DNA from 3 places in the Lentzea sp. genome. Region 1 is predicted to be linked to each of the others. Evidence: riboswitches for the same ligand, from Rfam matches in the RefSeq annotation. Region 1 holds a riboswitch; each other region holds the start of a gene.
The links. Region 1 has a riboswitch for glycine ahead of gcvH (glycine cleavage system protein GcvH). Riboswitches for the same ligand answer to the same signal wherever they lie in the genome.
Positions count from the first base shown of each region.

Region 2: linked by a shared signal. The riboswitch ahead of gcvT (glycine cleavage system aminomethyltransferase GcvT) and the one ahead of gcvH (glycine cleavage system protein GcvH) in region 1 are both predicted to bind glycine.
Region 3: linked by a shared signal. The riboswitch ahead of gcvP (aminomethyl-transferring glycine dehydrogenase) and the one ahead of gcvH (glycine cleavage system protein GcvH) in region 1 are both predicted to bind glycine.

Region 1 is NZ_DASVFL010000331.1:9,021-12,287, reverse strand. Features, by position in the region: gene ald (alanine dehydrogenase) at 17-1,129, opposite strand; glycine riboswitch at 1,355-1,447, shown strand; gene gcvH (glycine cleavage system protein GcvH) at 1,513-1,896, shown strand; gene VF330_RS35055 (L-serine ammonia-lyase) at 1,940-3,267, shown strand, end outside.
Region 2 is NZ_DASVFL010000106.1:48,225-51,491, forward strand. Features, by position in the region: gene glyA (serine hydroxymethyltransferase) at 1-168, opposite strand, end outside; gene gcvT (glycine cleavage system aminomethyltransferase GcvT) at 182-1,276, opposite strand; glycine riboswitch at 1,376-1,463, opposite strand; glycine riboswitch at 1,465-1,570, opposite strand; gene VF330_RS13435 (DUF3817 domain-containing protein) at 1,616-1,918, opposite strand; gene VF330_RS13440 (hypothetical protein) at 1,933-2,316, opposite strand; gene VF330_RS13445 (helix-turn-helix transcriptional regulator) at 2,488-2,982, opposite strand; gene VF330_RS13450 (hypothetical protein) at 3,147-3,267, opposite strand, start outside.
Region 3 is NZ_DASVFL010000372.1:36,277-39,543, forward strand. Features, by position in the region: gene gcvP (aminomethyl-transferring glycine dehydrogenase) at 1-1,740, opposite strand, end outside; glycine riboswitch at 1,894-1,989, opposite strand; gene VF330_RS39385 (Clp protease N-terminal domain-containing protein) at 2,046-2,996, opposite strand; gene VF330_RS39390 (MerR family transcriptional regulator) at 3,110-3,267, opposite strand, start outside.

The sequences.
Region 1 (3,267 bases):
TTCATTCAGATGGTCTTCAGATGACGGACTCCAGCGGCGTGTGCGCGAGGCCGGTCGCCTCGGCCACCGGGCCGTTCGTCAGCTTGCCCGCGTGGACGTTGAGGCCCAGGGCGAGCGAACGGTCGTCCTTCAGCGCCTTCTCCCAGCCCTTGTCGGCCAGCGCGACGGCGTAGGGCAGCGTCACGTTGGTCAGCGCGTAGGTCGAGGTGCGCGGGACGGCGCCCGGCATGTTCGCGACGCAGTAGAACACCGAGTTGTGGACCTCGTAGGTCGGCTCGGCGTGCGTGGTGGCGCGGGAGTCCTCGAAGCAGCCGCCCTGGTCGATCGCGATGTCGACGAGCACCGAGCCCGGCTTCATCTGGGCGACCAGCGTGTTCGAGACGAGCTTCGGGGCCGCGGCGCCCGGCACCAGCACGGCGCCGATGACCAGGTCGGCCTCGCGGACGGCCTGCTCGACGGAGAACGCGTTGGACGCGAGCGTGCGCAGGCGGCCCTGGAACTGCGCGTCGATCTGGCGCAGGCGGTCGACGTTGGTGTCGAGGATCTCCACGTCCGCGCCCATGCCGGCGGCGATGGTGGCGGCGTTGACGCCCGCCACGCCGCCGCCGATGACGACCACGCGGGCCGGGGCGACACCGGGGACGCCGCCGGGCAGCACGCCGCGGCCGCCGGAGGGCTTCATCAGCGCGAACGCGCCGACCTGCGGGGCGAGCCTGCCCGCGACCTCGGACATCGGGGCGAGCAGCGGCAGCGCGCGGTTCGGCAGCTGCACGGTCTCGTAGGCGACGGCCGTGGTGCCGGACGCGAGCAGCGCCTCGGTCAGCGGCTTGTCGGCGGCGAGGTGGAGGTAGGTGAAGAGGGTCTGTCCGGCACGCAGGCGCGGGTACTCCTCGGCGATCGGCTCCTTGACCTTGAGGACCAGGTCGCCCTCCGCCCACACGTCGTCGGCGGTCGCGAGGACCTTGGCGCCCGCGGCGAGGTACTCCTCGTCCGTGATCGCGGAGCCCAGGCCGGCGCCCTGCTCGACGAACACGTCGTGGCCGCGGCTGGTCAGCTCGTGTGCACCGGCAGGGGTGAGAGCGACGCGGTACTCGTGGTTCTTGATCTCGCGAGGAACTGCGATCCGCACGATGACTCCTCCGTTCGGTGGCCGACATCTCACAATGTGGGGCAGTGGGAAGGTCATGTCACTGTGCTGATCGCACTATCAGCCACCTGTGTGGTTGTTCATCTAGGACAGAGCGACTCGGTTTGCGCTCGCGTGTGACTCGACCCGTTCGCGTTGACACCCGGCGGGGGCCGCACATAGCGTTCGCCCCCGAGAACTGAAGACCGGCCGCGGCGCGTCAGCGCCAGAACCCGAGTGGGAGAGACCTCGACGACGGAGTCGGGGCGCCGAAGGGGCAAGCTCCCGCACACTCTCAGGCAGCAAGACCACTCGGAGTAGGCAACTCTGCACGGCGGAGGGGGCGCAAGTGTGTCCTTGACCCGTCATCAGCCAGAGGAGTCGCCGTGCAGTTCCCCGAGAACCTGCTCTACACCACCGAGCACGAGTGGGTCGACTGGACGCCGGGCACCCAGGACCCGCTGACCTGCGGAATCACCGAGTACGCGGCGGACGCCCTCGGCGACATCGTCTTCGTCCAGCTGCCCGAGGTCGGCGCGAAGGTCGTCACGAACGCCGTGTGCGGTGAGCTCGAGTCCACCAAGTCCGTCAGCGACCTGTTCTCGCCCGTCACCGGTGAGGTGATCGAGGTCAACGGCGCCGTCGTCGACGACCCGGCGATCGTCAACAACGACCCGTACGGCGAGGGCTGGCTGTTCAAGGTCCGCGTCGAGTCGGCGGAGAACCTGCTCACGGCGGCCAAGTACGCCGAGCTCATCAAGTCCGACTGACATGTCCCGGACTGACCGCTCCACCACCACGAAGGACTGATCAGTGGCGATCAGCGTTTTCGACCTGTTCTCCGTCGGCATCGGGCCGTCCAGCTCCCACACCGTCGGCCCGATGCGCGCGGCGGCGATGTTCGTCGACAAGCTCGGCGAGCGCCTGTCCGAAGTGGACGGCGTGCACGTCGAGCTGTTCGGCTCGCTCGGCGCGACCGGCCACGGGCACGGCAGCCCCAAGGCCGTGTTCCTCGGCCTGGAGGGCAACCTCCCCGAGGAGGTCGACCCGGCGGCCGCAGCCGGCCGCGTCGAGGAGATCGTCGCGAGTGGACGGTTGCGGCTCGGCGGCTCGCACGAGATCTCGTTCCGGCACGACCGGGACCTGGTCATGCACCGCCGCAAGTCGCTTCCGCTGCACCCCAACGGGATGAGCTTCGAGGCGTTCAGCGGCGGGGTGTCCGTCGAGCACGCCGTCTACTACTCGATCGGCGGCGGGTTCGTCGTCGACGAGAACGCCTCGGGCACCGACCGGATCAAGCCGGACACCACGCCGTTGCCGCACCCGTTCCTGACCGGCGACGAGCTGCTCGCGCGCTGCCGCGAGACGGGCCTGTCGATCAGCGAGATCATGATGGCCAACGAGCTGTCGTGGCGGACCGAGGCCGAGGTGCGGTCGGGGCTGCTGCACATCTGGCACGTCATGCAGGAGTGCGTGGAACGCGGCTGCACCGAGCACGGCGTGCTGCCCGGCGGCCTGAAGGTCCGCCGCCGTGCCGCCGAGATGCGCAAACGGCTGGAGGGCGAGCACTTCGTCACCGACCCGCTGCGCGTCATGGACTGGGTCACGCTCTTCGCGCTGGCGGTCAACGAGGAGAACGCGGCGGGCGGCCGGGTCGTCACCGCGCCGACCAACGGCGCGGCCGGCATCGTCCCGGCGGTCCTGCACTACTACACGAGGTTCGTGCCGGGGGCCAACGACGACGGCGTGGTCCGGTTCCTGCTGACCGCGGGCGCGATCGGCGTGCTGTTCAAGGAGAACGCGTCGATCTCCGGCGCCGAGGTCGGGTGCCAGGGCGAGGTCGGCTCCGCCTGCTCGATGGCGGCCGGCGGCCTCGCCGAGGTCCTGGGCGGCACCCCGGAGCAGGTCGAGAACGCGGCCGAGATCGCCATGGAGCACAACCTGGGCCTGACCTGCGACCCGATCGGCGGCCTGGTGCAGATCCCGTGCATCGAACGCAACGCCGTCGCGTCGATCAAGGCCATCACGGCGGTGCGGATGGCGTTGCGCGGCGACGGCTCGCACTTCGTGTCGCTCGACAAGGTCATCAAGACCATGCGCGACACCGGCAAGGACATGTCGGTGAAGTACAAGGAGACGGC
Region 2 (3,267 bases), on a different contig from region 1:
GTACTTGTTGGTCAGCACCGAACCCTGGGCCTGCAGGACCGAGACGGGCGTGAAGTTCTCGGAGGCGATCATCTCGAGGGTGCCCTGCTGGCGCGCCAGCTCGGCGGCAACGGCCTCGGCGACCTCGGGGTCGTACTCCGCGAGGGAGGCGTTGAACTGCTCGGACATCTGGAAGATCTCCCTACTTGGCGCGCTTGTAGAACGGAAGTGCGACGACCTCGACCGGCTGCTTCTTGCCGCGGACGTCCACCAGCAGAGGGGTGCCCGGCTCGGAGCTCGCGCGGGACACGTAGGCCATGGCGACGGAGTAGCCGAGGGTCGGGGACAACGCGCCCGACGTCACCTCGCCCACGACCTCGTCACCGTTGAGCACCGCGTAGCCGTGGCGCGGCGCGCGGCGCTCGGGGGTCTTCAGGCCGACCAGGACCGAGTCCACACCGGACTCCGAGACCTTCGCCAACGCGTCGCGGCCCACGAAGTCGCCCGGCTTGTCGAGCTTCACGACCCGGCCCAGGCCGGCGTGGTAGGGCGTCAGCGACGTCGTCAGCTCGTTGCCGTACAACGGCATCCCGGCCTCGAGGCGCAACGTGTCGCGGCAGCCGAGCCCGCACGGCTTGAGCTCGTGCGCCTCGCCCGCGGACAGCAGCGCCGCCCACACGGCGGACGCGTCGGCGGGCGCCACGAAGAGCTCGAAGCCCTCTTCACCGGTGTAGCCGGTGCGGGCCAGCAGGGCGGGGACGCCCGCGACGGTCGACGGGTACGAGGCGTAGTACTTGACCGTCGACAGGTCGGTGTCGGTCAGGCCCGACAGGATCTCGACGGACTTCGGGCCCTGGATCGCGATCAGCGCGTAGTCCGTCGAGGAGTCCGTCACGACGGTGTCGAACCCGGCCGCGCGCTCGACCAGGGCGTCCGCGACCACCGCGGCGTTGGAGGCGTTCGCGACGACCATGAACTCCTCGTCGCCCAGGCGGTAGACGATGAGGTCGTCGACCACGCCGCCGTCGGCCTGCGTGATCATCGTGTAGCGCGCCTTGCCGACGGCGAGCGCGGAGATGTGGCCGACCAGCGCGAAGTCGAGCGCCTCGCCGGCCTGCGGTCCGGTCAGGACGATCTCACCCATGTGCGTGAGGTCGAACAGGCCCGCGGACGTGCGCACCGCGTGGTGCTCCGCGAGCTCGCTCGAGTAGCGCAGCGGCATCCGCCAGCCCGCGAAGTCGGTGAACATCGCGCCGAGCTGCTCGTGCTCGGCGTTCAGAGGCGTGAGGCGGGACATCAGAACGCTCCTCCAGGGTGCGCCGAAGAGCCGGACGTGGCCGGCTGAGGCAGCAGAAGAATGACACGGTCCATCGGAGACTCCTCGTCTGAGAGAGCCTCCCCCTCTGTCATGAGCCTGAGAGCTTCGCCGCGCGGAACGCGACTTGCACCGTGGGCGAGGCCGATGGGCCTGCTTTCCAGAGTTGCCTTCGTCGTGCGGTAGGGGTACCTGAGAGATTCCGGGGAGGAGTTGCTCCTTCGGTGCCCGCTGTCCGGCAGATCGGGGACAGGGGGACTCTCCCGCGCGACATCGACGGCCGTGTTCAGTTGTCAGCCCCAGACGCTAGCAGGCCAAACGTCACAACGGCACGCCCTGCGCGGTCTTCTCGACCACTTTGCGCTCCGCCCAGAACGACAGGAACGGGATCGTCCCGGCGAGCAGCACGAGTGCGGTGCCCTTGATGGACCAGCGCAGCTTCAGCGCGAGGTCGACGGAAAGCACCAGGTAGATGGCGTAGAGGAAGCCGTGGATCGGGCCCACGACCTTCATCGCCCCGCCCATGTCCGCGGCGTACTTGAGCACCATCGCCACGACCAGGAGCAGCAGGAAGACACCGACCACGTAAGCCATGACCCGGAACCGGGTCAACGCACCCTTCATCTGCCCGCCTTCGCTCAACGACCGTCCCGCGCGTTGAGGTCCGCGAGCATGCGGTTGTAGGCCGCGAGCTCCGCGTCTTCGTCGTCGTCGAAGTGCTCGACAGGCGCGGGTTTGACGGCGTCAACGGTAGTCACCGGCCGGGGAGCGGGTGCAACCGGCTCCGGTGCGGAGAGAGCCCCGTCACGGTTCTGGCGCGCCAGGCGGCGGAACCGCCACACCATGAAGAGGGGGAAGAGGCCGAAGAGCGGCCACTGGAGCACGTACCCGAGGTTCTGGAACGTGCCGCTGGCGGACTCGAAGCGCTGCCACTGCCAGTACGCGAGCCCGCAACACAGGACCAGCGCCGCCAGACAGGCGAACGCGATCAACAAGCGTTGGGGAGTAAGGAGGCCGCGCACGACCTCCACACTACTTGGGTGAGGCCTCCTGATGGAGGCCACCCTGTGGGGGTCCGGGGGCTCGCCCCCGGCTGGGGCGTGGGGGCTTGGCCCCCTCAAAAACACGCGGAACGATCTCGGTGAGCGCGTTCCGCGAACATGGGGCCCCGATCGTGGAGCCCCCGTTCCTTCCTACGCCACGCCGTCCCGGCGCTGCCTCTGCAGACGTGCGACGCACCAGGCCGCGGCGGAGCCACGACGAAGGTGCTGGAGAACCGTCATCGGTCCCAGGCGCCTCCCGAGGTCGGCAGGAGTCAGGCCGGCAGCGCGGTAGTCGAGCGCGCGCTGGTCCAACGGGCTGATGCCCGCGTCCCACCACTGCTCGGCCTCGCTGACGTCACCGACGAGCTGCCAGTAGCTCGCTGCGGCGGCGAGCAACGCCTCGGGTGCCTCCGGCGCCCGCTTGCGCATCGCGGCCACGTAGGCCGGATCCGCCGAGTCGACCTTGACCAAGCCACGCGACCCGCTCCGTGCGGCACCCCGCTGCACGGGGATGCCTGGCGCCGAGGGGGGAGCCTCAGCGAGCCACGCGTTCTTGATCCGGTTCACCTCCTGCATCTCTGCGTCATCAGACCGTTCAGCCGCCCACTGCTTCAAGAGCTCGTGGACCCCGGAGTCCTCGACCATCCATGCCTCCTCGTCGGTCGGGGATCGGCCATTGCAGCGGAAGGTATTCGGTAGGTCTGACAATCACCAGACCCTGAATCCTCAGAACACCCGTTACCAGTGCGTGATTGGCCGCATTCCACCCGTCCGGCTCAACGCGAACGGTCGTACGTGACCGTGCGTCACTAGCGGATCGGGGTCGCCGCGCCGAACAGGCTCCTGATGAACGTGATGATCGACTCCGCGCCCTGCCGCAGCCAGCCGAGGACCTGCTGGACCGCCGAGGCGGACTGCTCGGGCTGGGTG
Region 3 (3,267 bases), on a different contig from region 1:
GAACTCACCCTGCGAGCCGGCGTTGGGCTGCAGCGACACGGCGTCGTAGCCGGTGACCTCGGCGAGCCAGGCCTCCAGGTCCGACACGATCCTCAGCAGACCGGCGGCGTCCTCGACGGGCGCGAACGGGTGCAGGCCGGAGAACTCCGGCCACGTCACGGGCTCCATCTCCGCGGTGGCGTTCAGCTTCATCGTGCAGGAGCCGAGCGGGATCATGCTGCGGTCGAGCGCGACGTCCTTGTCGGACAGCGCGCGCAGGTAGCGCAGCAGCGCCGTCTCGGAGCGGTGCGCGTGGAAGACCGGGTGGGTCAGGTAATCGGAGGTGCGGCGCAGGTCGGCCGGGATGCCGTCGGCGGTGTCCGCGTCGATCGCGTCCACGTCGGCACCGGTGACGCCGAAGGCCTCCCAGACGGCGACGAGGTGCGCGCGGGTGGTCTTCTCGTCGCAGGCGATCGCCACGACGTCGTCGTCGACCTTGCGGAGGTTGATGCCGGCCGCGCGGGCCTTCTCGACGACCGCGGCGGCCTCGCCGGGAACGCGGACCTCGACGGTGTCGAAGAACTCGCCGTGCACGACGTCCAGGTTCGCCTCGCACAGACCCGTGGCGAGCACGGTGGCCATGCGGTGCACGCGGGTCGCGATGGCGCGCAGACCCTCGGGGCCGTGGTAGACGGCGTACATGGACGCGATCACGGCCAGCAGCACCTGCGCGGTGCAGATGTTCGACGTGGCCTTCTCGCGGCGGATGTGCTGCTCGCGCGTCTGGAGCGCGAGGCGGTAGGCCAGCGAGCCGTCCGAGTCGACGGAGACGCCGACGAGACGGCCGGGCAGCTGGCGCTCCAGACCGGACCGGACGGCCATGTAGCCGGCGTGCGGGCCGCCGAAGCCGATCGGGACGCCGAAGCGCTGCGTGGTGCCGACGACGACGTCCGCGCCGATCTCGCCCGGCGCGCGCAGCAGCGTCAGCGCCAGCAGGTCGGCGACGACCACGGCCTGCGCACCGGCGGCGTGGATCTCCTCGATGAGCGCCTTCTGGTCGCGCACCACACCGGACGCGCCGGGGTAGGACAGCAGCACGCCGAAGAAGTCACCGCCGAGGCCCAGGCCCTCGATGCCCTGCGACAGGTCGGCGACGACGATCTCGATGCCGAGCGGCTCGGCGCGCGTCTCGATGACGGCGAGCGTCTGCGGCAGCGTGTCGGCGTCGATGACGAACTTGTCCGACTTGGACTTGCCGGCGCGGCGCACCAGCGTCATGGCCTCGGCGGCGGCGGTCGACTCGTCCAGCATGGACGCGTTCGCGACCGGTAGGCCCGTCAGGTCGCCGACCATCGTCTGGAAGTTCAGCAGCGCCTCGAGGCGGCCCTGCGAGATCTCCGGCTGGTACGGCGTGTAGGCGGTGTACCAGGCGGGCGACTCGAGGACGTTGCGCAGGATCACGCCCGGCGTCACGGTGTCGTAGTAGCCCAGACCGATCATCTGCGTCATCGGCCGGTTCTGCGCCGCGAGGGCGCGCAGCTCCGCCAGCGCCTCGGTCTCGGTGGCCGGGGCGGGCAGGTCCAGCACGAGGTCGCGCTCGTGGATCGACGGGGGAACCGCGTGCTGCGCCAGCTCCTCCAGCGACCCGACACCGATGACGTCGAGGATGCGCGCGAGCTCGGCGGGGCGCGGACCGACGTGGCGGTCGGCGAACGGGGTGCCGTGCTCGAGAGCGGCGAGCGGGATGCGGTCCTGCGTCATCAAACGCCTCCGGGGGCCTGAGGGCACACGTGTCCTGGTGCCCTCCCCGCTCTGTCCGTACCCTTCAAGGGCGCCTGAGAGGTTCACCCGTCGCGAGAACGGGCTTTCACCGTCGGCGGGACCCCGGTGCGGGGGTCCACTTTCCAGAGGCGTCTCGCTCGGGCGGTCCTGGGTGCCTGAGAGGTTCCCGGGGAGGGACTTGCTCCTTCGGCGCCGGGTTCGAGACCCGGACTCTCCCGCCTGAGTTCAGCGACTACCCGTGAAGGATACCCGCAGGCAGCCCCGCCAGTCCCCACGGACGCGACCTACGTCTCAGCGCCGAGACCGCTCAGGGCCTCCGCGACCGGGTCCTCCGGGTCGTCGCGCAGCGCCACGAGCAGGTGCCGGGTGCCCACGACGTCGTCCCCGCGCCGTGCCGCGACGAGCTTCGCCCGCTCCACCGCGCGGTCCACGGACCCGCCGGCGGGCAGTGCCTTCTCGTCCACGCCCGCCTCGCGCAGGGCCCGCGCGCCACCCGACTCCAGTTCCGGCCGGAGCCTGCGGCCCGCGGCGGTCAGCTGGTGGTCGAGCGTCAGCACGGCGGCCACCAGGTCGCGGGACGAGACGGGCCGCTTCCCGGCGACGGCGAGCCGTTCGGCCTCGGTGCGCACCGCGGTGAGCACCGGCCCGCCCAGTCCCTGGCCGCGCACGACGAGCTTCGTCAGCCAGCGCACGTACCCGCCGCCGGACTCGCCCTCCAGCGCGCCCGCCTTGCGCAGCAGCCACACCGCGGGCGCCTCCTCCGGCTCCGCCGCCTTCCGCACGGCCGCGGCCACCGCCTCGACGTCGACGCGCCGCACGACCAGCAGGTCCGCGACGCGGCCGAAGTCCAGCGCCAGCAACGCGAGCGACAGGTGGGTCGTGGTCAGCACGCCGTCGCCGGCCCGGCCGAGCGCCGCGCGGAGACAGGCGTCCAGCGCGCTGCTGGCGGGCAACTCGGTCTCGACGCGTGCGTGGTGGTGGGCGGCGCGCAGCAACGCCGTGACATCCGGTCCCGACTCGGCGGGACCGCCGTCGCCACCGGCCCAGTGCCCGGTCCCCCGTGCCATCGCCTGCGCCCGCAGCGACCGGACGTCCAGCTTGCGGCCGGGACCGATCGTGTCGGTGAGCGCGATCAGCAGGTTCTCGGTGCCGACGAAGCCGAACTCCAGCCGGAACGCCCGCTGCACGGCCGCGGCCAGCACTTTCACGACCTGCGGGGAAGGAGTGGGGGTCATGCCGGCAACGCTAGGCAGCGGCGGGGGTGGTGCGCCTCTGCCGACCGGCCACCCGGGACGGCCGGTCGGCCACGGAGATCGGGCCGGTCAGCGGGCAACCGGTCCGGGGAAGGTCAGCCCGTCGCGCGTTCGCGACGGCGGCGGGTCAGCTCGTCCTCGGTCAGCGGCGCGATCTCGACGCCGTCCGCGCGCTCGGCCGGGAACTCGTGGATGGTCCCGCTGATCTCGCGCATCGCACCGCTCACCGCGATGCCGAACACGCCCTGGCCGC